One region of the Rossellomorea yichunensis genome, then DNA from elsewhere that is predicted to be linked to it. Evidence: riboswitches for the same ligand, from Rfam matches in the RefSeq annotation. Region 1 holds a riboswitch; each other region holds the start of a gene.
What was found. A riboswitch is a leader RNA that binds a small molecule or an ion and turns the genes downstream of it on or off. The one in region 1 is predicted to bind cobalamin.
Positions count from the first base shown of each region.

Region 2: another riboswitch for cobalamin. It lies ahead of metE (5-methyltetrahydropteroyltriglutamate--homocysteine S-methyltransferase); the one in region 1 lies ahead of RSX31_RS05330 (ABC transporter substrate-binding protein).
Region 3: another riboswitch for cobalamin. It lies ahead of RSX31_RS01630 (ribonucleoside-diphosphate reductase subunit alpha); the one in region 1 lies ahead of RSX31_RS05330 (ABC transporter substrate-binding protein).
Region 4: another riboswitch for cobalamin. It lies ahead of RSX31_RS18700 (acyl-CoA thioesterase); the one in region 1 lies ahead of RSX31_RS05330 (ABC transporter substrate-binding protein).

Region 1 covers NZ_JAVYAD010000002.1:174,817-180,936, reverse strand. The annotation lists gene RSX31_RS05345 (phytoene desaturase family protein) at 1-1,326, shown strand, start outside; gene RSX31_RS05340 (hypothetical protein) at 1,375-1,533, opposite strand; gene msrA (peptide-methionine (S)-S-oxide reductase MsrA) at 1,591-2,121, opposite strand; cobalamin riboswitch at 2,345-2,543, shown strand; gene RSX31_RS05330 (ABC transporter substrate-binding protein) at 2,678-3,643, shown strand; gene RSX31_RS05325 (FecCD family ABC transporter permease) at 3,606-4,664, shown strand; gene RSX31_RS05320 (adenosylcobinamide amidohydrolase) at 4,661-6,120, shown strand, end outside.
Region 2 covers NZ_JAVYAD010000003.1:37,450-43,569, reverse strand. The annotation lists gene RSX31_RS08125 (GNAT family N-acetyltransferase) at 1-769, shown strand, start outside; gene RSX31_RS08120 (biotin transporter BioY) at 813-1,379, opposite strand; gene RSX31_RS08115 (hypothetical protein) at 1,469-1,651, opposite strand; gene metE (5-methyltetrahydropteroyltriglutamate--homocysteine S-methyltransferase) at 1,761-4,061, opposite strand; cobalamin riboswitch at 4,215-4,399, opposite strand; SAM riboswitch class I at 4,469-4,579, opposite strand; gene thiC (phosphomethylpyrimidine synthase ThiC) at 4,854-6,120, opposite strand, start outside.
Region 3 covers NZ_JAVYAD010000001.1:313,898-320,017, forward strand. The annotation lists gene RSX31_RS01625 (SurA N-terminal domain-containing protein) at 1-712, opposite strand, end outside; cobalamin riboswitch at 1,370-1,550, shown strand; gene RSX31_RS01630 (ribonucleoside-diphosphate reductase subunit alpha) at 1,732-3,945, shown strand; gene RSX31_RS01635 (ribonucleotide-diphosphate reductase subunit beta) at 3,965-5,002, shown strand; gene RSX31_RS01640 (aldehyde dehydrogenase family protein) at 5,184-6,120, opposite strand, start outside.
Region 4 covers NZ_JAVYAD010000007.1:71,454-77,573, forward strand. The annotation lists gene ade (adenine deaminase) at 1-439, shown strand, start outside; gene RSX31_RS18680 (flotillin family protein) at 682-2,181, opposite strand; gene RSX31_RS18685 (DUF1761 domain-containing protein) at 2,360-2,728, opposite strand; gene RSX31_RS18690 (AraC family transcriptional regulator) at 2,742-3,500, opposite strand; gene RSX31_RS18695 (AraC family transcriptional regulator) at 3,388-3,672, opposite strand; cobalamin riboswitch at 3,776-3,966, shown strand; gene RSX31_RS18700 (acyl-CoA thioesterase) at 4,116-4,589, shown strand; gene RSX31_RS18705 (helix-turn-helix domain-containing protein) at 4,904-6,120, shown strand, end outside.

The DNA of each region.
Region 1 (6,120 bases):
CCGTGGGTTCTGGAAAAAGTTTTTGCTCATGCAAGCCGTGATCTGAATGATTATGTGGATATTATCAGAGTGGAACCGGGCTGGAGGACATTTTTTGAAGACGGAAAGGTCCTGGATGTATCTTCGGACCTTCCAACAATGTTAGAAGAAATGAAAAAGACATCCACGGAGGATGCGAATAATTTCTTTAACTATTTAAGCTACTGTGGAAAAATGTATGAGCTCACAATGAAAAGCTTCTATAAAAAGAGCATCAATGGCTTGCAGGACCTACGCACGATGCATCCGGTCAAGGAATTACTGCAAATGGATCCGATGAAATCCATGGATGCTGCGAATCGTAAATTCATTAAAGACAAGCATTTGCAGCAGCTGTTTAATTTCCTGATCATGTACGTCGGTTCGTCACCTTACCATGCACCAGCCATCATGTCACAGCTTACACATGTTCAGTTGGCGCTGGGAGTCCATTACGTAAAAGGCGGAATGTATAAAATTGCAGAGGCAATGGCAAAGGTGTTGGAGGAACTCGAGGTAGAGATTCGCTTAAATTGTGAAGTTGAGGATATTCTTACCACTGGCAGCCGTGCTGAAGGAATACGTACGAAAATAGGAGAAGAGTTGATGGCGGACATCGTGGTATCGAATTTAGAGGCGATCCCTTGCTACAAATCCCTTTTGGCTGATTATCATGAGTCACCTAAGGAAGTCGAGGAACTAAGCAAGTATGCCCCTACGGTTTCAGGTTTGGTTCTGCTGCTTGGGGTAGACCGTAAATATGATCATCTTGCTCACCATAACTTCTTTTTCAGTAAGGATCCTAAAAAAGAATTCAGGCAAATCTTCGATGAGAAAAAGCTGGCTGATGATCCGACGATTTATATTGGTATCTCGTCAAAATCGGATCCCACACAGGCTCCTGAAGGAAAAGAAAACCTGTTTGTGTTGACACATGTGCCACCTTTAAAAGAGGGTGAGGATTGGACTCAATACAAAGAATCTTATCGACTCCAAGTACTGGAAAAGCTGGAGAAAATGGGCGTAACCAATCTAAGGGATCATATTGAATACGAATATACCTTCACTCCTAACGACCTTCAAACCCTTTATGGGGCGAATGGTGGTTCTATCTATGGGACTGTCACAGACCGAAAGCTTAATGGAGGCTTCAAGATTCCGAATAAGAGCAGAGTGCTCTCTAATATGTACTTCGTGGGAGGTTCAACCCATCCAGGCGGAGGTGTGCCGATGGTCTCACTTTCAGGACAACTGACAGCGGAACTCATCCTTAATGAGCAAGTGAAAGTGAATCGATTCATTGGTTAATATGAAAAGGTGAAGGTTAAATTTAAATAATCTTCACCTTTTATGTTTTTACTGCTTTTCTGAAGAATGATTATCTACCGTATCCGAGTTATTTACATTCTCTTCATCTTCATCAGGATAGGGGTCAAAGAAATTGACGACTTTCCCTGGGCCTTCAAACCCGATAACCTGCTCTTTATCTTCTGTATTTTTCTCGTTTTTCTTCATACAAAAAACTCCTTCCTGCCATTAGTTTGGCGAAAGGAGCTTTTTTCATCCCACTATTTAGTTCTTCCAATGATTATCTATAAATTGATCGCGACCTGATTTTGCCCGGTCTTGTTTATATTCATCTGGATTTTTCTTGTAGAATTTTTGATGGTATTCTTCTGCCGGATAGAAAGTGGAAGCAGGAAGGATGTTTGTGACGATAGGCTTCTTGAATCGTCCACTGTCTACTATTTCGTTCTTTGTGTTTTCAGCTAATTGTTTTTGGTGTTCATTATGATAAAAAATAGCTGTCCGGTACTGATTGCCGCGGTCATGGAATTGTCCCCCATCATCCGTTGGATCAATCTGAGGCCAGTATAGCTCTAATAATCTTTCATAAGAGAACAAATCAGGATTAAATGTGATTTGAACAGCTTCGTAATGTCCACTATTTCCTTCTTTTATATCTTGATATGTTGGGTTTTCAAGGTGGCCCCCTGAATAACCTGACACGACATCAATTATTCCCGGTAATTCATCAAATGGCTTTACCATGCACCAAAAACAACCACCTGCAAAAGTAGCGATTTCTTTTTTTTCATTCATTGCTGAACCTCCTGTACCATATGTGCTCCTCTAAAGCAGTAAAGCGATTGCTTGAAAAAGATTTTATCACGAATGAATGGAGGGGACAATCTATTAGCTCGAAAGGTTGCATCGGGAAAAGATTCGAAAAGAAGTATTCCTGCTATTTTCAGCAAAGTTTATCAAATTTCATTCACTATCCATAGAATCTTGTGTATAATTCTGTTGAACGGAATAATTACATACGATATGAGATTAGGTGAAGCGGAAGTTTCGGTAGCAAACTTTTTAGCTTCATAATAGGGAAGTTGGTGTAATTCCAACGCGGTCCCGCCACTGTAAATGGAAGTGAGCTGTATGAATGCCACTGTACCAATGGGTATGGGAAGGTGCAGCAAACAATGACCATGAGCCAGGAGACCTGCCTGATTTCTTTCGCACCAAATCTACGCGGATAGAAAGGTGTAATGTGCATATTTAACGGTTTAAAGCCTTTTATGCATTTTACACAGCATCTCTAGTCCCACTGGAGATGTTTTTTTGTCTGGGAATAAGTTCATCTACAGGAGGAAAACGTATGAAACACACATTCAAAATCATTCTCGTACTAATAGTATCTCTAGGACTCCTTTCAGCTTGCGGTACTGACAATGAAAATGTTGAAAAGAATAAAGATAGCGGGGAAGTCAGCCAGGGGCAATCTGCTTTTCCTTTGTCAGTAAACGATGCCCTGAATAATAAAGTCACGCTGGATGAGCAACCTAAGCATATTGTTTCATTGATTCCGAGCAATACAGAAATCTTATTCGAGTTAGGATTGAATAAGGAAATCGTAGGTGTTTCAGATTTTGATAATTATCCAAAAGAAGCGGCGGAGAAAGAAAAAATAGGTGGAATGGAATTTAACGTTGAGAAGATTATCGGTCTGAATCCGGATTTGGTTCTTGCTCATGAGTCCACTGCTGTGTCGGCGGAAGAAGGGTTAGAACAGCTTCGAGGTGCAGGGGTAAAGGTCTATATCGTACGTGATGCCAATAGCTTTGAGGAAGTGTACACCACGATGGAAAACATCGGCACATTGGTAGGCAAGAAAGATGAAGCTGAGTCTGTCATTTCTGAGATGAAAGCGGATCTTGAATCCATTAAGGAAAAAGTCAGTGGTGTATCTGAAAAGAAAAAAGTGTATGTAGAGGTTTCACCTTCCCCTGACATATATTCGACAGGAAAAAATACTTTTATTGATCAAATGCTTTCACTAGTAAATGCCGAAAATGTGATGAGTGATCAGAAGGGATGGGTCCAAGTAAATCAAGAAGCGGTCATCGCTTCAAATCCTGACGTCATCATTACAACCTATGGTTTTTATAGTGAAAATCCTAAAGAACAAGTGATGGGCCGAGAAGGTTGGAAAGATGTAACTGCTATAAAAAATGAAGATGTCCATGATGTTCATTCAGATCTGGTCACACGTACTGGTCCGAGATTAGTTGAAGGAGTAGAGGAAATTGCAAAGTCAATCTATCCGGAGTTATTTGCAGAATAAAATATGGATAACATACGGGTTGGCTGTAACGTTTTTACTTTTCGCTCTCTTTACAGGCATTTCGATCGGAACCGTCTCTGTCCCACCGATGGATATTCTGTTCATCGTTGGAGCTAAATGGTTTGGATTCCCTATACCGGGAGAAATTGATCCAATGTTTGCAAATATCGTGTACTCCATAAGATTGCCCAGAGTATTACTGGCATTATTGGTTGGCAGCTCCCTGGCAATTGCGGGAGCTTCTTTTCAAGGACTATTGCGCAACCCGCTGGCTGATCCATATACATTGGGTGTGTCTTCAGGAGCATCGGTCGGTGCTGTTATTACGTTGTTCTTTAATTGGAGCATTCCGTTTATCGGGAAGTTTACGCTTCCCTTTCTCAGTATTCTTTGTTCGATTATAACCGTGTTCCTCGTATTATGGTTTGCACAGAAGGTTGAAAGAACCATGAAGGTAGAAACCATCATATTAACAGGGATAATTTTCAGCTCTTTTTTAGGTTCCTTTATATCCTTAATGATTGCCCTGACGGGAGAGGAATTAAGACAGATCATCGGTTGGCTTCTTGGAAGCGTGTCCATGAGAGGGTGGGATTACATTACGATAATATTCCCCTTTTTCTTAATTGGAGTGATCGTTTTGTTCCTCAATGGCAAGGAACTGAATGGCATGAGCTTTGGTGAAGAACAAGCCCATCATATCGGGATATCCGTACAAAAGAGAAAACTCCTCATCTTAATTGCTGGAAGTATCCTCACGGGAGCGGCTGTCGCCGTTTCAGGTACAATTGGATTCGTGGGGCTCGTAATTCCTCATTTTCTAAGAAGGATCGTAGGGCATGACCATAGACACTTACTTCCTTTGTCCATCATTGTTGGGGGAGGCTTTCTCGTATTGGCTGATCTCATTTCAAGAACCATCATTGCACCAACCGAGCTTCCGATTGGAGTGATAACAGCTCTTATTGGTGCCCCGATGTTTGCTTATATTCTCCTGAAGAAAAGAGGGCTTTCATCATGATAGATGTAGACGGTGTTACAGTAGGATATAACGATAAAATAATCGTGGAAGACATGAATTTTCATATAGATGAAGGAGAATTCTTTGGGATTCTTGGACCTAACGGAAGTGGAAAGACGACGCTGTTAAAAGCCATGACGGGTCTGCTTCCATTAATGGATGGAAGCATAAGGTTAAAAGGAAAAAAACTGCATCATTTCTCTTCAAGGGATCTTGCCACACAGGTAGCGGTACTTCCTCAGATATCGACAGAAACCTTTTCCTATGAGGTGAGGCAGACGGTTATGCTGGGGAGATATGCTCACCAAAAAGGTTTCTTTAAAGGAACGACTGAACGGGATTCTGAAATCGTGGAGAAGGTAATGGATCAAACGGGCATTACTTCCTTTCAGGACCGCTTCCTTCATGAGTTGTCCGGGGGAGAACGGCAGAGGGTATTCCTTGCCCAGGCTCTCGCTCAAGAGCCACAGGTCCTGTTGCTTGATGAACCCACTAATCATCTCGATCTTTCGTATCAGAAGTCATTGTTGGATTTAATTAAAAATCAAACAATACACGAAAAATTAACGGTAATCGCAATCTTTCATGACTTAAACTTAGCAAGTTTATACTGTGATCGCTTACTTCTCTTAGATAAAGGAAGAACCAAACTTCTCCATCACCCGGAAGAGGTTCTGAAAGAGAAACATATAGAAGAGGTGTATCATACAAAGGTTCAGAAACAAGCTCATCCTTTAGTTGCAAAACCTCAAATGGTCATTGTTCCTGAGGAGAGTGCGACAGAGAACTTTGTGTTAGATGAAAGCTACCTAAACGTAAGAGAAGAATACATACATTTCTCTGCCCCTTACCCATTAAAATGCATGTCCTCAGGAATTATTGGTGCAGGAATCGGGTGGTACAGGCACTTTATCAATCGTAGGGTCCCTGCAGATTATGACTGTTCAGATTATCAAGAGGACATGAAAGAATTTCTTGTTCATAAAGACCTGGACCCCTCATTTTCTGTAGGCATGATGACGGCGCTTCCTTTAAATAATATGGTTTGCGAATCATTCGAAGTTCAGGGGCATTCCGTATTCGTCGTAGTGACAGCCGGTGTCGGGAATGCGATTGATGTCTCGACAAGTTATCAATATGATATTGATTTAAGGCCAGGCACGATTAATACATGGGTGTTCATAAATGGGAATCTTTCAGATGAAGCATATATAGAAGCCCTTGTAACCTCAACAGAAGCGAAAGTGAGGGCCCTACATGACATGAATGTGAGGGACAGAAGAACTGGTCAACTTGCAACCGGGACACCGACCGACAGTATTCTGATCTCCTCAAGTCAACAAGGAGAGCTGGAACCGTTTGCCGGACCGATTACACCAATAGGGAAGTTGATTGGGCGCGGTGTGTATGAGGTAACAAAAAAAGCCATTGAACGCTATTTGGATCAAACAGAGTA
Region 2 (6,120 bases), on a different contig from region 1:
ACAAGATCATGATATTTGCCAGCAACTCATTCATAAGCAGCCGGCTGAGAATTTGTTTATTATCGGGGACATCGAAGCCTTCGGATATGAACAGGAATTCCAGAAAATCTGGGGCGACTTTGACGCGGAAGGGAATTTGAGGGGAATCCTCCTTAAGTACAGAGAAAACTTCATCCCTTTTTCCATGGGGGAATTTGATGCGGAAGGGTTTGCCGCAATCATTAATGAGACTGAAGACTACAGTATCGTTTCTGGATTAAAAAGGATCGTGACGCAGGTTGAACCCTTTTTATCCAGAGAAATTAAATCAATAAGACATATGCACTATGCGAAATGTGACAACACGGAATCAATGGATCGACAAGACCTGCCTCATGTACAACAGGCTACCCTCACTGATCTACCTAAACTTGTGGACCTATTGAACAGCATCCCTGAATTTAGTGGTGGCGATTTTTCTGTAGAAGAAAGAAAACATAGCATGGAGGCCGGTGTTTCGAGAAGCTATTATGTAGAAGAAGACGGTAAATTTGTTTCTTCTGCTTCCACAACCGCCGAAAACAGTATGTCTGCGATGATTGTCGCTGTCTGCACACATCCTGAGCATAAGAAAAAAGGGTATGCCACCGAGTGCATGACGAAGCTATGTCGTGACGTACTAGAAGAAGGAAAAGAGTTATGCCTATTCTATGATAATCCTGAAGCAGGAAAAATTTATAAGCGAATCGGATTCAAGGATATTGGCTATTGGTCTATGTATAAATTTTAGTCATAAAAAAGTTGACTCCCAACAAGGAGTCAACTTTTTTTCATTATGCTGCTGCTTTCCGATTCCCGATCAATCTCGCCTGAACCAGTCGTTGTCTTACAGTGATTCCAATCCAGCTGGCCAGGAATGCTTTGATAAGTCCAACAACGATAAATGGATATACCCCAGCTGCCATTGCCTGATTCCAGCTAAGGTCGGCTACGAATTTCAGTTGAATGGTACCCAGGATCAACGTAATGATCATTCCGACTGTATTGGCAATCATCGCCATCGGTATGGTGAATTTTGTTTTCTCAAGAATGAAGCCTGTAAAGAAAGCCGCTATGATAAAGCCGAAAATATAGCCTCCCGTAGGACCGACCAGTACCTGTGCCCCTCCACTGAAGCCTGCAAATACAGGAACACCGACTGCTCCGAGGGCTGCATAGCATACCATGGCGAACGCACCATATCGGCTTCCAAGAATCGTCGCTGTAATTCCTACTGCTAATGTTTGCCCGCTGATTGGAACGAGTGGCAGTGGAATCTCGATTTGAGCGAAAATCCCCGTAATCGCAGCAAAGATGGCACAGTGAATGATCACCCTTAGTTTTTCTCCGTTCACTTTCAAATCCCCCTTGCGTATGTAAACTATGTATAACATTAAGTTAACACAATTCAAAGGATTTTGGGAAGCTTATTTTTTTCTCCCTCTAAAATTTAACTGGGAGCATAGACATTGCATATCTTTTCTTCCGCCTGCCATGCTAAAGCGGTTTTTAATGAAACCCTCCCTTTTGGGAACTCATCGATCCCCTTATCACTCACCAAATATAGGATAGTGCGATTTGGCTGATGTTCATTAAATACTTGAATGATTCTTCCTATGGCTATGTATGGCATTTTCTTTTTATCTCCTTATGAGCAGGACGCAATTCTTTTCAACTGCGCCCTGCATTTTGAAAAGGTGGATCAAAGGAACGTAATCATCGGTACTCGATCATATTGACAATTATCCTTCCTTTTTCATGAGCATCTCTTCACGCACTTGTTCCGCCGCTTCCACCATGGTTTTAAGAGCTGATACCGTCTCATCGATCCCACGTGTTTTCAAACCACAATCCGGGTTGACCCAGAATAAATCGGCATCCAGCACTTCAAGAGCCCGGTGTATATTACGGATTAATTCTTCACGCTTCGGCACCCGGGGACTGTGTATGTCATATACCCCCAGTCCAATCCCTTTGTCATACGTATTGTCTTCAAAAACTTGGATTAATTCCCCATGACTTCTTGAGGTTTCAATCGAGATGACATCAGCATCCAGATCACTGATGGCATCTATAATATCTTCAAAATCCGAATAGCACATATGTGTATGGACCTGGGTTTGGTTCTGTACTGATGAAGTGGCCAATTTGAAAGCGTAAACGGCAGCGTTGAGATATTCCTCCCAATTTTCACTCTTTAAAGGCAGTCCTTCCCTAAGTGCCGGCTCGTCAACTTGTATCATACGAATGCCATTGGCTTCTAATTCCTCTATCTCTTTTTGAAGAGAAAAAGCGATTTGATTAGCTACTTCATAACGTGATACATCATTCCGAACAAATGACCAGTTTAGAATTGTGATCGGGCCCGTTAACATCCCTTTCACCGGTTTATCCGTTAAGGATTGAGCATATACCGTTTCTCTAACGGTCATAGGTTCTTTAAATTTCACATCACCATATATGAGTGGTGGCTTCACACATCTGGAACCGTATGATTGTACCCAGCCATACTTCGTAAATTGAAAACCTTCTAATTTCTCACCAAAGAATTCAACCATATCCGTCCGCTCGAATTCACCATGTACAAACACATCAAGGCCGATTTGTTCCTGAATTTCAATCCAACGTTTGATTTCTGCCTGAATATATTGCTGATACTCCCCTTCAGAAAGATCTCCCTTCCTCCATTTCAGCCTTTGCCTTCTCACTTCCTGGGTTTGAGGAAAACTGCCGATTGTAGTGGTAGGTAGAAAAGGTAATGAAAAGTACTTGGCCTGTTCCTGTTTACGAAAATGGAAAGGATCTTTTCTCCCGACATTGTTGGGATGCAATTCTTCAACCTCTTCCTGCACCTTCCTATTATTACGCAGCGTTGATTCGTTTAAATTCCTTATCGCCGTTTCACTTTCAGAGATATCATCTTCTATTGTCTCGGCTCCCTTACGAATCCCCTTCGTTAAAATAGTGATTTCATGTAATTTCTCATCAGCGAATGATAGAGCGTCAATGAGAGGTGTACCAATTGTTTCTTCATTCTGCACGGTTACAGGTACATGTAGTAAACTGCATGATGGTTGTATGATCAAGCGATCACCCGGAACATCCCCCGCAAGGGACGATAGAAGCGAATGGGTATCAGCAAGATTACTTCTCCAAATATTCCTGCCATCAAGAATGCCGGCAGCCAGGAATTTATCCTTAGGAAAACCAAATTTTTTCAGCGCCGCCAAATTCTCACCACGATCATGCACAAAATCTATCCCTATGCCGTCTACCGGGAGTGCTAACACCCGCTGGTACCTTTCCAAACTATCATAATAGGTTTGAAGGATGATCTTTAACCCGGGGCAGGATTCTTTAAACGTTTGATAGACTTCCTTGAATTGATCCATCTCTTCATCCCCGATGGATGTGCATAAGATCGGTTCATCCATTTGTACCCACTCTACCCCCTCTTCCTGTAATTCACGCAGTACTTCAGCATAAAGAGGGACAAATCGAGCAACAAGAGTTTTATAATCACCGGTTTCATACCCCTTAGACAATTTCACAAAAGTGAAAGGACCTAAGATAACCGGTTTCCCTTCTATACCCAGCTTTTGTTTTGCCTCTCTAAAAAAATGCAGGGGACGATTTTCCACTAACTGAGGTATGATCCCATCAAGTTCAGGCACGAGATAGTGATAGTTGGTGTTAAACCATTTTGTCATTTCTAATGCCACCGCGTCCTTCGATCCTCTGGCCATTTCAAAATACGTATCAAGAGAGACCTTACCCCCACTATAATGAAACCTCTCGGGAACCAAGCCGAACATGACGGCTGTATCAAGCACATGATCATATAAGCTGAAATCTCCAACCGGAACTAAATCAATCCCCTGATCTAATTGCTTCTTCAAATGGTTGACTCGTATTTCTTCCATTTGCTCTAAGAAGGAATCCTTTTCAATCTTCCCTGCCCAAAATTGTTCCAGTGTCTTTTTCCATTCACGCTTTTCACCGATCCTTGGATAACCTAAATTGGAACTGATCACCTTACTCATTCATTCCTCACTCCTTATACTTGATATGATTGTCATCAACAAAAAAATCTCTCTTTCAAATGAAAGAGAGATTCATACGTATCACTAACTAGAGTTGAGACCAATTTGTATTCTCAACACGTATTCCTCACCCCTCTCTATATCCACGTAGAGCATAAGCGCATACAACAGGCAGGTCTCCTGACTTAGGTTCACAGCTCCTTATCCCTTCCCATTTCAACAGAAATAGTGGTTGAATGATAAGTCGCTCCCCATCACAGTGGCGGGACCGTGCCGGATTTTCACCGGTCTTCCCTTTTAGCTGAGCATGACTCAGCACCTATTGCATTTGTTTATTTAATTTTTCTTTCATAAAAACGAAAAGCCCTCTCTTGCGATAGAGAGGGCTTCATGTTTATTAGAATCCTCTCTTATTTTCCAAAGCCATTTGCTTTGCAGGAATTAGCACCTATTCAACACATCGGTTGAATGGTTGCCGGGTTTCACAGGGCCAGTCCCTCCACCTCTCTCAATAAGAGTCACACATATATATTCATTTACTATTCCGAAATTTGTAATAATCGTAGCACGGTCCATACAAGCTGTCAAAAGAAATTTAATCTATAACTTACACGTTTCTAATAATAGGTACTTTCTACATAATGACATATGATACAAGATCTTGTTACATGCGTTTCATAGAAGACATGCCTGCAGTTTTCCTGGATGCTCTTCACTTCTTTTTCGAGTTGGATAACCCTCTGATTGAGCTTTATGATATCATTCTTCAATTTGAGTACATGACAAAGAGGCTCATCGATAGATGTTTGATCCATTTTCCACAAACTCCTTCGATTTTTCTTTCAATCCTTTTTCTATTTCCTTATGAGCGTCATCAATGCTATTCTCCTTCATTTCCCTTATATCATGTGATATTCTCATTGAACAAAATTTCGGTCCACACATTGAACAAAAATGGGCCGTTTTTGCCCCTTCTGCAGGAAGTGTTTCATCATGATACTCCCTTGCACGTTCCGGGTCCAGGGATAAATTAAATTGGTCATTCCATCTAAATTCAAATCGAGCCTTAGAAACGGCATTATCTCTTACTTGTGCCCCTGGATGCCCTTTCGCCAAATCCGCTGCGTGTGCAGCGATTTTATATGCAATGACACCCTCTCTCACATCATCTTTATTCGGTAATCCCAGATGCTCTTTCGGTGTTACATAGCACAACATGGCTGTTCCAAACCAACCGATCATGGCAGCCCCTATGGCGGAAGTAATGTGATCATACCCCGGGGCAATATCTGTCGTTAATGGGCCCAAGGTATAAAAAGGAGCTTCATGACAGATTTCCATTTGCTTATCCACATTCTCTTTAATCATATGCATCGGTACATGACCAGGGCCTTCAATCATCACCTGTACATCATGCTTCCAAGCAATTTTGGTTAGCTCGCCTAAAGTTTCAAGCTCGGCAAACTGTGCTTCATCATTCGCATCAGCAATTGATCCGGGCCTTAAACCATCTCCTAAGGAAACGGAGATATCATAGGCTTTTAAAATCTTACATATATCTTCAAAATGTGAATAAAGAAAGTTCTCTTTATGATGGGCAAGACACCATTGTGCCATGATTGAACCTCCACGGGAAACAATGCCTGTTGTACGATCAGCCGTCAGGTGAATATACCTCAATAATACACCTGCATGAATGGTGAAATAGTCAACACCCTGCTCCGCCTGTTCGATCAATGTATCCCTGTACACACCCCATGTAAGATTCTCAGCAACCCCGTTAACCTTTTCAAGTGCTTGATATATCGGTACCGTACCAACAGGGACAGGGGAGTTTCGAATGACCCACTCCCTTGTTGTATGAATGTTTTTACCTGTTGATAAGTCCATTATGGCATCGGCACCCCAACGAGTTGCCCACGTCATTTTCTCCACTTCTTCTTCAACGGAAGATGATACGGCAGAGTTTCCGATATTCGCGTTTATTTTCACATGAAAGTGACGACCGATGATCATTGGTTCACATTCAGGATGATTGATATTGGCAGGAATGATGGCC
Region 3 (6,120 bases), on a different contig from region 1:
GTTTTTTCTGTTGTTCTAACTGAGTCTTGATTTGAGGTTTAACTTCTTCAAATTTTGGTGCTTCTTTTGATTCGCCCTGACCTTGCTGACTTGCGTACTGATCGTAAAATTTCTTCATTTCATCTTCAGAGACTTGTTCTACTTTGATTTCTTTCTCAACGTAGTTTGTGTATTTGATGTTTTCAGCGATTTGAGTTCTTAACTCATCCATCGTGAATCCGGCTTTTTTCATTGCGTCTTCAAACTTCTTGTCATCGCCGTACTGCTTTTTAACTTCTTCCAGTTGTTTATTGATTTCATCTTCTGATGCCTTATATCCTTTTTCATCAGCTTGCTGCATAAGAAGTGTTTGTCCAACCAGGCTATCAATTGTTTGTTCCTTGATTTTCTTTGCTGCATCTTTACTTGTTGGGTCTTGACCCATTTGTTGATATTGCATTTGTGATTGAGTCAATACGTTATTGAAATCTTCACCTTTAATTTTTTCGTCGTTTACAATGGCAACGATCTTGTCTTTTTCAATCTTTTGCTCATCCATTTTCTTCTGCATTTCTTCCATTTGCTTCGCTTGCTCTTCCTGAGCCTGTCCATCGCTTTTTTCTTCTGTTTTCGCTTTATCGTCAGCTTGTTTTTGGCTCTCCTCGTTCGAACCGCAAGCGGCTAGTCCAATCGTTAATAAAGCTAATAGTAAAGTCGTAAATATTTTTTTCATAATAGACTCCTTTCAGAAGTAAGGTGTGATTTCAAAAAAATCACTTAATGCGCATTTTAAAGGAAAAGCCCGTAAAAAGAAAGTATTTAAACCAAAAAGTATAGATTGTAATGAGGTTGAAATACAGTGAATTACCAATATGGTCCCTTTTTCACTATTATGTATACGGTTACATTCGACTATCAACTGCCGTACAGAAATGATAATGTAAAAAGACTTTCAACTGGTTTCTAAAAAAAGAGGCTGTTTAAATCGAGATCTTTTCCTCCATTTAAACAGCCTATAAAAAATATTGGGGACCAAAGAATACTGTCAAACAACCTTCTATTTGAATTATAGAGAGTGGCTCCATTTTCTTCAACTAACATTTAGGGAGGTGTCGGCTGACTAGTGTCCTTTTGAAGGCAGTATTCAATATTCTTCTTGTCTTTTCATGAAAAATAATAATTATAAGCATATTTCAAAGGAAGGGTTTTCCTTCCTTTCGTTCAACATGTTACATCTCTTGACTTTAAGAGGGGAATAGAGTGATACTATTAGAAGATTTCACCTTCTAAACAAAGTGAATAGTTTCACTTGTAAATTCGTTTTTAATCGTTTATGATGATACAGAACACAACATTTTGTGTTCTGTTAAATTATTTAAACTATATATTGATTATAACCTGTGAATAGGGTGTCTGAATGGACTTAAAAGGGAATCCGGTGTGACTCCGGAGCTGTCCCCGCAACTGTAAGTGCTGACGAAATAAGGAACTGCCACTGTCATATACGATGGGAAGGCCTTAGAGTAGGGCGAAGCACGAGTCAGGAGACCTGCCTTGTTTATCACGTGTTATCTTCTTCGGGAATTGGGAGGATAAAGCGAGGATTGGAATAGGCCCTTTAGTCTATTCATATATCTTTCGTACATAAAGCCCATCCGATTAATAGGATGGGCTTTTTTTGAATCCTTCCCACACTGTATAAATTTGGGAGGAATGATGATGTCAATCGTATCAAAAGATCAATGGATCACAATGGAAGCAAAAGCGGTTCTTACAAATCTCCACAGTCGCTTTCCACAACTTCATTTTAAAGAATTCGATGAAAAGACTTTTAAGTATACAGAGGGTCAATCTGAATTGAGCAAAGAAAAGCTTTATCATTTCATGATCCTCACTGCAGTTGAACGTATCTCTGCCCATGAACCTGATTGGACGTATGTGGCAGCAGAATTATATTTAATGAAACTCTATCGTACGATCGCTTATTCAAGGGGAGTGGAAGAAAGCCTGTTGTACAGTTCCCTTTATGAATTAATACAAGAATTGACGGAAAGGAAACTATATAAGCCAGCACTATTGGAATCATATAGCAAAGATGAAATTGACTATTTGGGGAGGATCATGGATTCATCTAAAGACCATCTGTTTACGTACATAGGGATCGTCACATTATCAGAGCGGTATTTAACTAAATCCCATGATGGTGAAATCCTTGAATTACCTCAGGAACGATTTCTGATCATCGCCATGACACTCTTTATGAACGAACCCCGTGATAAGCGACTGTCGCTTATTGAAGAAGCTTATTGGGCCCTGTCTAATTTGTATATGACGGTAGCAACTCCTACGTTTGCTAACGCCGGCAAAAGCCATGGTCAGTTATCCAGCTGCTTTATTGATACGGTAGCCGATGATTTAAGAAGTATTTATGACAGTAATACAGATGTTTCCACACTAAGTAAAAACGGTGGCGGTCTCGGTATTTATCTGGGGAAGGTCCGGAGCAGGGGAAGTAATATCAAAGGCTTCAAGGGAGTAAGTTCAGGTGTTATTCCATGGATGAAGCAATTAAATAACACAGCAGTATCCGTTGATCAATTAGGTCAACGTCAAGGAGCGATAGCTGTTTATTTGGATGTATGGCATAAGGATATTTTTCCTTTTCTTGATACACGCTTAAATAATGGTGATGAAAGGCAGCGAACTCATGATCTTTTCACTGGAGTCAGCTTACCGGATTTATTCATGGAACAAGTGGAAAAGAGAGGGGATTGGTATCTATTTGATCCTCATGAAGTGAGGATGGTCATGGGATATTCCCTGGAAGATTTCTTTGATGAGCGTGAAGGAGAAGGTTCGTTCAGAGATAAGTATTGGGAGTGTGTAGAATGTCCCGGCCTTTCCAGGGAAGAGGTTCCGGCGATTGAAATTTTCAAGAGGATCATGATTTCCCAGCTCGAAACGGGAACGCCCTACATGTTTTACCGCGATACTGTCAATCGGCTAAATGCCAATGGGCATAAGGGAATGATTTACTGTAGTAATTTATGTACGGAAATCTCCCAGAATATGAGTGCGACGGTCATGGAAGAAGAGGTCATAAAGGACGGGAAAATCATTACCTATAAATCTCCCGGGGATTATGTCGTCTGTAATCTGGCATCTGTTTCTTTAGCCAAAACGATCATGGATGATGAGCTTGAAAGGGTCGTGTCCATAGGAGTGAGATTGCTTGATAATGTCATTGATATTAATAAACTTCCAGTCCTGCAAGCCCAACTGACAAACATGCGCTATAGAGGGGTTGGATTAGGAACCTTTGGATGGCATCATCTCCTTGCATTGAAAGGTTTGAAATGGGAGAGCGATGAAGCAGTTGATTATTGTGATTCACTGTACGAGGATGTTGCTTATTACACGATCAAAGCCAGTCATGAATTAGCGGAAGAAAAGGGCTCCTATCCATATTACAGCGGCTCAGACTGGTCGACTGGAGAGTATTTTTCAAAGAAAGGATATTCCGGACCGAGATGGGATTCACTCAGGGATGATGTCTCTTCAGGAGGAATCAGAAACGGATATTTAATGGCCGTTGCGCCCAATTCATCCACTTCGATCATAGCCGGTTCTACAGCAAGTATTGATCCTTTATTCAGATTAGAGTACTCGGAAGAAAAGAAAGACTATAAGATTCCTGTTACAGCACCTGATTTATCACCAAAGACGACCTGGTATTACAAAACGGCTTATAACGTAGATCAACACTGGAGTATTAAACAGAATGAGAAAAGACAGCGACATATAGATCAAGGAATATCTTTTAACTTGTATGTGCGGAATGATATCAAGGCGATAGAGTTGCTGTCTCTTCATTTAGATGCATGGAAGTCAGGATTGAAAACGACTTACTATGTGAGATCGACATCAGTTTCAAATTTCGATGAATGTGAAAGCTGCCATAGCTGACTGGGAGGAAGATGATAACATGAATGGATTAAAGCAGCGAATCTTAATAGATTCTGAGGCACCAAATAAATCTACTGGAATTGTAAATGGACAAAGTTCGAATATATTAAACTGGGATGATGTCAGGTTCTCTTGGGCATATCCAAAGTATAAGAGAATGCTGGGGAATTTCTGGACGCCTTTTGAGATCAATATGGCAAAGGATATCAAGCAGTTTCCTACTCTTTCATCAAGTGAGCAGGAGTCCTTTTTGAAAATTATCGGCTTACTGGCTCTCCTTGATAGTGTGCAGACAGATTACGCCGGTAAAGTGGCTGACTACCTGACGGATTCCAGCCTCAATGCATTGATGATCATTTTGGCACAGCAGGAGGTCGTCCATAACCACTCGTACAGTTACGTATTATCCAGTATCGTGTCAAAAAAGAAGCAGGATGAAGTGTTTGATTTCTGGAAGAACGATCCTATCTTGAAGAAACGGAACGAATTTATAACGAATGGATATAAAGGATTTGTAGAATCCCCCACCATTGAGAATCTTTTAAAGTCAATCATCTATGATGTCATTCTGGAAGGGTTGTTCTTTTACTCCGGTTTTGCCTTCTTCTACAATCTGGCCAGAAATCAAAAGATGGTGGCGACATCGACGATGATTAATTATATCAATCGGGATGAACAGCTGCATGTCGGCTTGTTTGAAAAAATATATAAAGAAGTCCTTAATGAGAATCCGGCTTATCAAACGGATGAGCTCCGTGACTTTGGACAAGCTGCTTTCAAACAGGCAGCTATCCTTGAAATAGAGTGGGGAAGGGACATCATCGGATCTCAAGTTGAAGGGTTGTTAATGAGCGACCTTGAAGATTATATTAAATTCATGGCGAATAAAAGAGCCAAACAGCTGGGGTTTGAAGAACCATTCGAAGGATTTAGGACCAACCCATTAAAATGGATCATCGCCTATCAGGAAGTGGATAGAGGAAAGACCGATTTCTTTGAACAGAAATCAAGGCAATATACGAAGACATCGGATGCTAATGGGTTTGATGAGCTGTAAAAATGAGGGCTGTGGTCCTTTTGGTCAGAGATCAGATCTCTTTAGTCGTAATAAGCAAGTTCGTCGTAATATTTTACGCTGCTGCATTTTTCTTTAAAAGCGGTTTTTATTTTCAGAATTTATACAACTGCATTAAAATCAACCCATAAGAAAAGCGAGTCATCATGACTCGCTTTTTGACTTATTTCTTCTCAATAAAAGGACCATAATCTCTTCTCTTATGTTGAACGGCGACCCATTTAACCGTTGTGAATTCTTCAAGAGCCCATTCGCCATTGAAGCGGCCAAGGCCAGAATCCTTTTCACCTCCGAATGGCATATGCGGCTCATCATTCACAGGTTCATCATTAATATGAATCATCCCGGTCTTTACTTGGTGGGCCAAATTAGTCGCTCTCTCTATGGAGGAAGAGTGTACAGCTCCACTTAGGCCGTATGGATGTTCATTGGCCAAGCGGATCGCCTCATCGTCATCTTCAAACGGGATGATGGCTGCTACAGGTCCGAAGATTTCATTTTTTGCAATTGGCATTGAGTTGGTGACATGAGTCATTACGGTAGGGTGCAATAAATTTTTATCAGCTTTGCCTCCTAATACAACTTCCGCGCCTTGTTCCTTGCTGTCTTCAATATCCTTCAGAATGCGATCTACTTGATTTTCATCAATTAAGGGTCCGATATGGGTCGTTTTATCTGAAGGGTCTCCTGTATTTAGTTCTTTTACACGAGATACAAAAGCTTCCACAAATTTATCGTACATCCCTTTATGAACCATGATTCGATTAATGGACATGCAAATTTGTCCTTGATGATAAAATTTTCCGAAAAGGGCTGCTTCAACTGCCTGATCTAGATCTGCATCATCAAGTACGATAAAGACGTTGTTTCCGCCTAACTCAAGAGCAGTCTTCTTCAGGTTCTTTCCTGCGAGTGCCCCTATTCCACGTCCCACTTCAGTCGAACCGGTAAAGGAAATCAACCTGGGAATCGGGTGAGCAACGATATCATCACCAATTTCTGATCCCTTTCCGACGACTACATTTAACAATCCCTTCGGCAGTCCGGCTTCTTCAAAGATACTTGCAAATAATAGACCTCCTGTCACGGGAGTGTGTGTA
Region 4 (6,120 bases), on a different contig from region 1:
AAGACATAACGGGACAGGAAATATTGGGTTGGGGATTGTAAAAGGCTTCGGATTGAAAAAGGGAGCCATTGCTACCACCATTGCTCATGATTCCCATAATATTGTCGCAACTGGTACAAATGATCGTGATATCCTGCAAGCGATTGAGGCGCTTTACGAAATGAATGGCGGCCTGGTGATGGTGAGAGACGGAAATGTCATAGCCTCTCTTCCATTACCGATTGCAGGGTTGATGTCCGATCAGGGATTTGAAGAAGTGGTATCAGGGCTCCACGAGTTGGAAAATGCGTTTGTAGAGTTAGGATTTTCCGGGGACTTTAATCCATTTCTGACTCTCTCTTTTCTCACTTTGCCTGTGATCCCTGAGTTGAAGCTGACAGATTTAGGGCTGTTTGATGTTAAAAGTTCCCGGCATATTGAGGTTGGGGTAGAGGGTTGAGGGGTATGTTTGACTGTTGAATTTCAGTGTTTTTTTGACTGTTAAATATTGCAGTTTATTTGACTGCTTAATTTCTTCGGATATTTGACTGTTGAACTTTTCAAGAATTTTAACAGGTAAATTCCCCGTTGAGTTCAACTGTTAATAAGATAGACCATTCCGTTTCTGGCACTCCTTTATTGGAATCGATTAGACTACATAAGAAAAGAGATGTCTCCATTATTGAGACATCTCTTTTCTCATTATTTACTTTCTTCTTGTAACTCTTTTTCTTCAGTCGTAACAGCAACTTCCTTGTCTGCTGACTCCGAAATCGCAGGTTGATAAGGTCTCTCCTGGCTTCTGTTTGCATATGACTTCAGTAGTTCACCTACATCGATGCCAGTCATTTCCCGTAACGGTTCCTGCATGTCAAGCATCGTTCTGGTGATGCTTTTCCCAAAGGAAGGAACTCCCTGGCCATTACCGGAATCAATGATCTTAACAGAGTCAATATTGTTAAGAGGCTGGGCAATTTTCTCTGCGAAAACGGGCAGCATTTCGATTAATTTCTCGGTAATGATGACATCGCCATGTTTCTCCATTGCTTCTGCCAGCAGTTTACGGGATTCGGCTTCCGCCTTACCTCGCTCTCTGATAACATCGGCTTCGGCAGAACCTTCTTCTCTTCGGATCTTGGCTTTCGCTTCCCCGTCAATTTCAGCCTTGCGCGCTTCGGCTTCCGCTTTACGGGTGGTTTCGTAGTATTCGGCATCTGCTTTCGTTTTACGAACTTTTGATTCTTCTGCTTCAAGCTTAACGGCACGTTCACGCTCAAGGAATTGAAGGGTTAACTCTTCTTCTTTCACTTCCTTGGTAAGTTTGGCTTTTTCCAACTCATAGGACTGCTCGGACTTTGCTCTTGCCCGCTCTGTCTCTTCTTTGAAGGCGGCGTCTTTGATGTCCTTCTCTTTTTTCGATTGGGCAATGGTAATTTGACGCTTATATTCTTCCTCTTTCGCTTCCTGATCAGTTTGGGCCCGGTGAATACGGGTTTCACGCTCGGTGTTAGCTTCTGCAATTTCAGCTTGCTTGCGAACCTCGGCGATACGTGGACGACCAAGATTTTTTAAGTATCCATTTTCTTCGTCTGCATCTCTTATGTCAGTTAACCCGAGTGACGTAATTTTGAAGCCCATGAGATCCAGCTGCTTCTGGGCAATTTCTGATACGTCTGCGTTAAATTTTTCACGGTTGCTGTTAATGTCTTCAACAGTCATTTTTGAAAGGATCGCACGAAGATTACTTCCCAGTACCTCGATGATTTCATCTTCAATTTCTTTTTGATCCTTACCAAGGAACTGCTCGGCATAGTTCGCAATCCCGTTTAATGTATCGGCCACCTTCACCATCGCCACTGCGTCTGCAACGATCGGTACTCCGCCATTTGTGTATACTCTCGGTGTCGATAGCTTTAATTGGAAGGATGTAAGATTAACAGGTGTGGATGTTTGGAAACGTCTTAATCTGTACCCCCCACCTCTGATGATTTTCATTGAACGCCCTTCCTGGTCGGTGAAAATATTCGTTTCCTTCTCAGGATCCCCCAGTTTAGGTCCGGTAATGATCAGTGCCTGGTTCGATCTCGCTGTACGATAACGAAATCTCATCCAGAAATAATAGGCAATCCCTGCAATCGCTGCAATAACTAGAACAGGAATAAGGAACATGAAAAATCCGATAATACTTAATGATCCTAGCATTCTGACAACCCCTCTCGACATTTTGTTTAACCAGCATGAAATCTGATTTAATTTAAAATAAAAGTGCTAGCTACAATACTATCTACGGAAGAGTGTTAGAAAAGTTTCAATAATTTAGGTGAATCTCCTAATTTTATATAAAAAAAGCTCGAACCTTTAAAAGGTTCGAGCTTACAATCTACAACAACCATCCGTGTATGGCCCCTAACAGGGTAAATATGATGAGATGATCTCCTATCGCGATAAGAAACATCCGTTTTGTCATAAGACCAAATAAAGCATTTTTCAAGTAGACAATGGAAATAAGAATTCCAATTAGTACACCTGTCAAAGCTCCTTCGACTACTCCATTGGAACCGGTGGCTTGAACAAAAATCCCAACAAGAAGTGAGCTGATAAATGCAACAATAACAGCCACTGCATATTTAATCGGTCCAGTACTATCCTGTTCCTTCTTTCCTAGTAAAATAGAATAATAAATTCCGCCGTATACCATATACACCACAGCCCCCGCCAATATCGCGAGCAAATTCACATTTAATTCCATCCCAATTCCTCCATTAATTCGGCTCAATGGCTAAAGCGATCGCTTTAATGCTACATCCAATATCGAGTGTTCCTTTTAAACTGATCATTTCCACGAGTTCAATCGGATTCCCCAGGTATCTGTATCCGCTTTTCGGCAACCAATAGCTGTAAAGTTCAGAATAGCATTCGATTAACTTCCCTCTTTCACGGTAGTCGACAGGTTCATCGAATTCATAAACCACATGCTTACTGCCTCGAAATAGATAGAGTTCCTCACCTTCCGCATCATTTTGATTTTCAACAGCCAAGCGACACTCATACCTGCTTTTTTCAGGTGGGGTAATATAAGGGTTGCTCTTTGGAACTCCGAATATCAAAGGACTCTTCTCTATGAGGTTTCTGGCATTTCCCCATCTGTATAGATCTTGCCATGCTTCTGGAATACCTTCGATATATGACCCGATATGGAATCTATTGACGGTTGAACACTCTGGAAAATGAGCGATCTTCACTTTCGATAAATCCAGCCATTTAAACTCATTATAGGATTCTTCACCCTGGGATGCTTTCGCTTTTGCGCTGAAGAGTTTAGATATCTTGCTATTTAGATATTCTCGCGGAAAACGCTCTAAATAGGCACCTTCCCGCCAGCTTTTGGGGTTAGCTTTAAAGTAAGTATTAAAAGAATAGGTGAAATAGGATAACGATGAAAAACCACATATGAACGCAATTTGTGTGATAGGAAGCTGTGGCTCGTAAATGAGCATATGCGCTGCATTTTCCAAGCGCATCCTTTTCTGCCGGTGTTTCACCGATCAGCCCTTTAAACAACCGCTGAAAGTGATAAGGGGAATAGGTTGATACTTTGGCTAACTGTTCTAAGGATAAATCTTCGCTTAGATGTTGATCGATATACTCTACTACTTTATCGATTTGGTTTCTTTGTATTTTGTCTTGTGGCATTTTTCAGACCTCACTACCTTTTTGAAAAGCACTTGTTTATAAATTTTACCATAATCCTTCTCCTCACTCACTAAGGGTTATGATAAAATAAAAGCGTTCACAATTTAATCATTGCTCATTGGTGAAGATGACCTTTAATTCATTTTCTTAAAAGGGAAGTTGGTGAAAGTCCAACGCGGTCCCGCCACTGTAAGGCTGAGAATTCGTATGGATCCACTGTTTCGGATTGAAATGGGAAGGAATACGAAATCGTTGACGCTGAGCCAGGAGACCTGCCAAATGGGAAGAACACAGAAGTTCCTACGGGAGATAGGAGGGTGTTGCGCTAATGAGACGTCACAAGAGGAATCGTTGTACTCTGAACGTTCGCCTGGAATAGCCGCATCTTCTTTTTCAAAAGGAGATGCTTTTTTGTTTCATAATACAAACAGGGAGATGAGAAAATGGAACAAGCCTATTCAGTCGAACGTTCACGAACCATACAAACAAAATTGGTATTGCCGCCTGACACCAATCATATGCAGACCATCTTTGGAGGAAAGGTTTTATCCTATATTGATGAGATTGCGGCCCTATCCGCCATGAAACATTCCAGTTCAGTCGTCGTCACGGCATCGATTGACTCCGTCGACTTCTTATCATCCGCCACGGTCGGCGATGCTCTAAGCCTTGAGGCATACGTCACTTCCACCGGCAGAACATCAATGGAAGTGTATGTAAAGGTGTACTCTACGAATCTCGTAACGAGTGTCAAAACCTTGACGACGGAATCATTCCTGACAATGGTCGCCGTTGATGAAGATGGAAAACCGAAGCCGGTACCAAAGGTCATTCCTCAAACGGAAGAAGAAACGAGACTATTCAAAACGGCTCCTTTGCGAAAAGAGCATAGAAAGAATCGCGCGCTTATCTTATAAACAATCCCTGATTCACTGACTAACTAATATAACAAAAACACTCAGAGTTTTCTAAGCTCTGAGTGTAACTTTGGAGATTATTATCCCGCGATCCTTTCTTCCATTCCAGGAATCATCTATCCAGTTTATCGTTTTGTCGAAAGGATAGAAGTCCTGAATGAGCTGGATGCAGAAAAGAGAAAATCAGTATAGTAAAGCAGATTCCATTGGATTTGGATGTTTTTGCCTTCAGACCTCCGTCTTGTCCCCCATCTATAGAACAAACAAAGATATTTCCCTATAATGATAAATAAACTGTTCACTCGGGGTGTACTATGATCGAAGGTAAATTAATTAAATTTCATCGTGAAGATTCAGGATTGACTCAGGAACAGCTTGCTCAGGGTATCTGTTCCACCACACATCTTAGTAAAATCGAAAGAGGCATCACAGAGTATTCCAGTGAAATTACTGATTTACTTGCAAGGAAGCTTGGAATCAATATGGATGTTGAACGTTCCCGCTACCATTCCTTACAGGCTAAACTATCAGAATGGAACGATGCGATTATTATGATTCGAACCAATGACATCCATCAACTTAAAGGTGAAATTGAAAAGGAACCTTTAAGGTTTTTATCTGACTTCATCATTCAATACAACCTTTTTCTGGCAAGATATTATTTATTTTTGAACAATCATGGAAAAACCAAGGAAATCCTGGGCATGTTCGAAAATAAAAACTATTCTCTATCCCCTTTTGAACAAAATTTATTGCTTCATGTCAAAGGGATTTACTATCATTCAACAAGACAATTTAACACTTGCATACATGTATTGAAACAGATTGACGATGAATATCCCAACTCCGAATATTATTTCCATTTGGCATTAGCATATCATTCCATTCATTCAAACACCTTTGCCTATTATTATGGGCAAAAAGCTTTGCAATTTTTCCAGAAAACATTGAATATCCTTAGGGTCATCGATTCGGAAACCTTAATTTTAATCCAATTGAATGCCAAGGAACCCTTTGATATGGAAGAAACAAAACAACAGTACGATAAGCTCCTCAGAGTCTGTGAATCAGTCAATTCAAACGATCGGGCGCATAAGATACATAATAACCTTGGATTCGAATATTTTAGGAGAAAACGATATTCTGAATCAAAGGTATCCTATGAAGAAGCATTAAATCTTATCAATGACGAAACGCCGGCATCAAATTATTTAGTTACGCTCAGCGGATATATACTTGCTTGCATGAAAGGGAATCTACTATCTTCACGGGAACTCAATCACTTAGCGACAAAAGGACTGAATATGGCCACTCAGCACCGGGATCCAAGTCATGTATTCTTTGAGATTTACTTACTTACCATAAATGAGGATGAAAAAGAACTATATGAATATATTGAAAGTACAGCTCTCCCCCACTTCAAAAAAACGGGGAGCCAGTTGATGTATCAGCATTATGAAAGACAACTATTTTTATATTATGTGAAAACTGGGCAAACAGAGAAAGGATTCAGACTTGCATCCGATAAGAT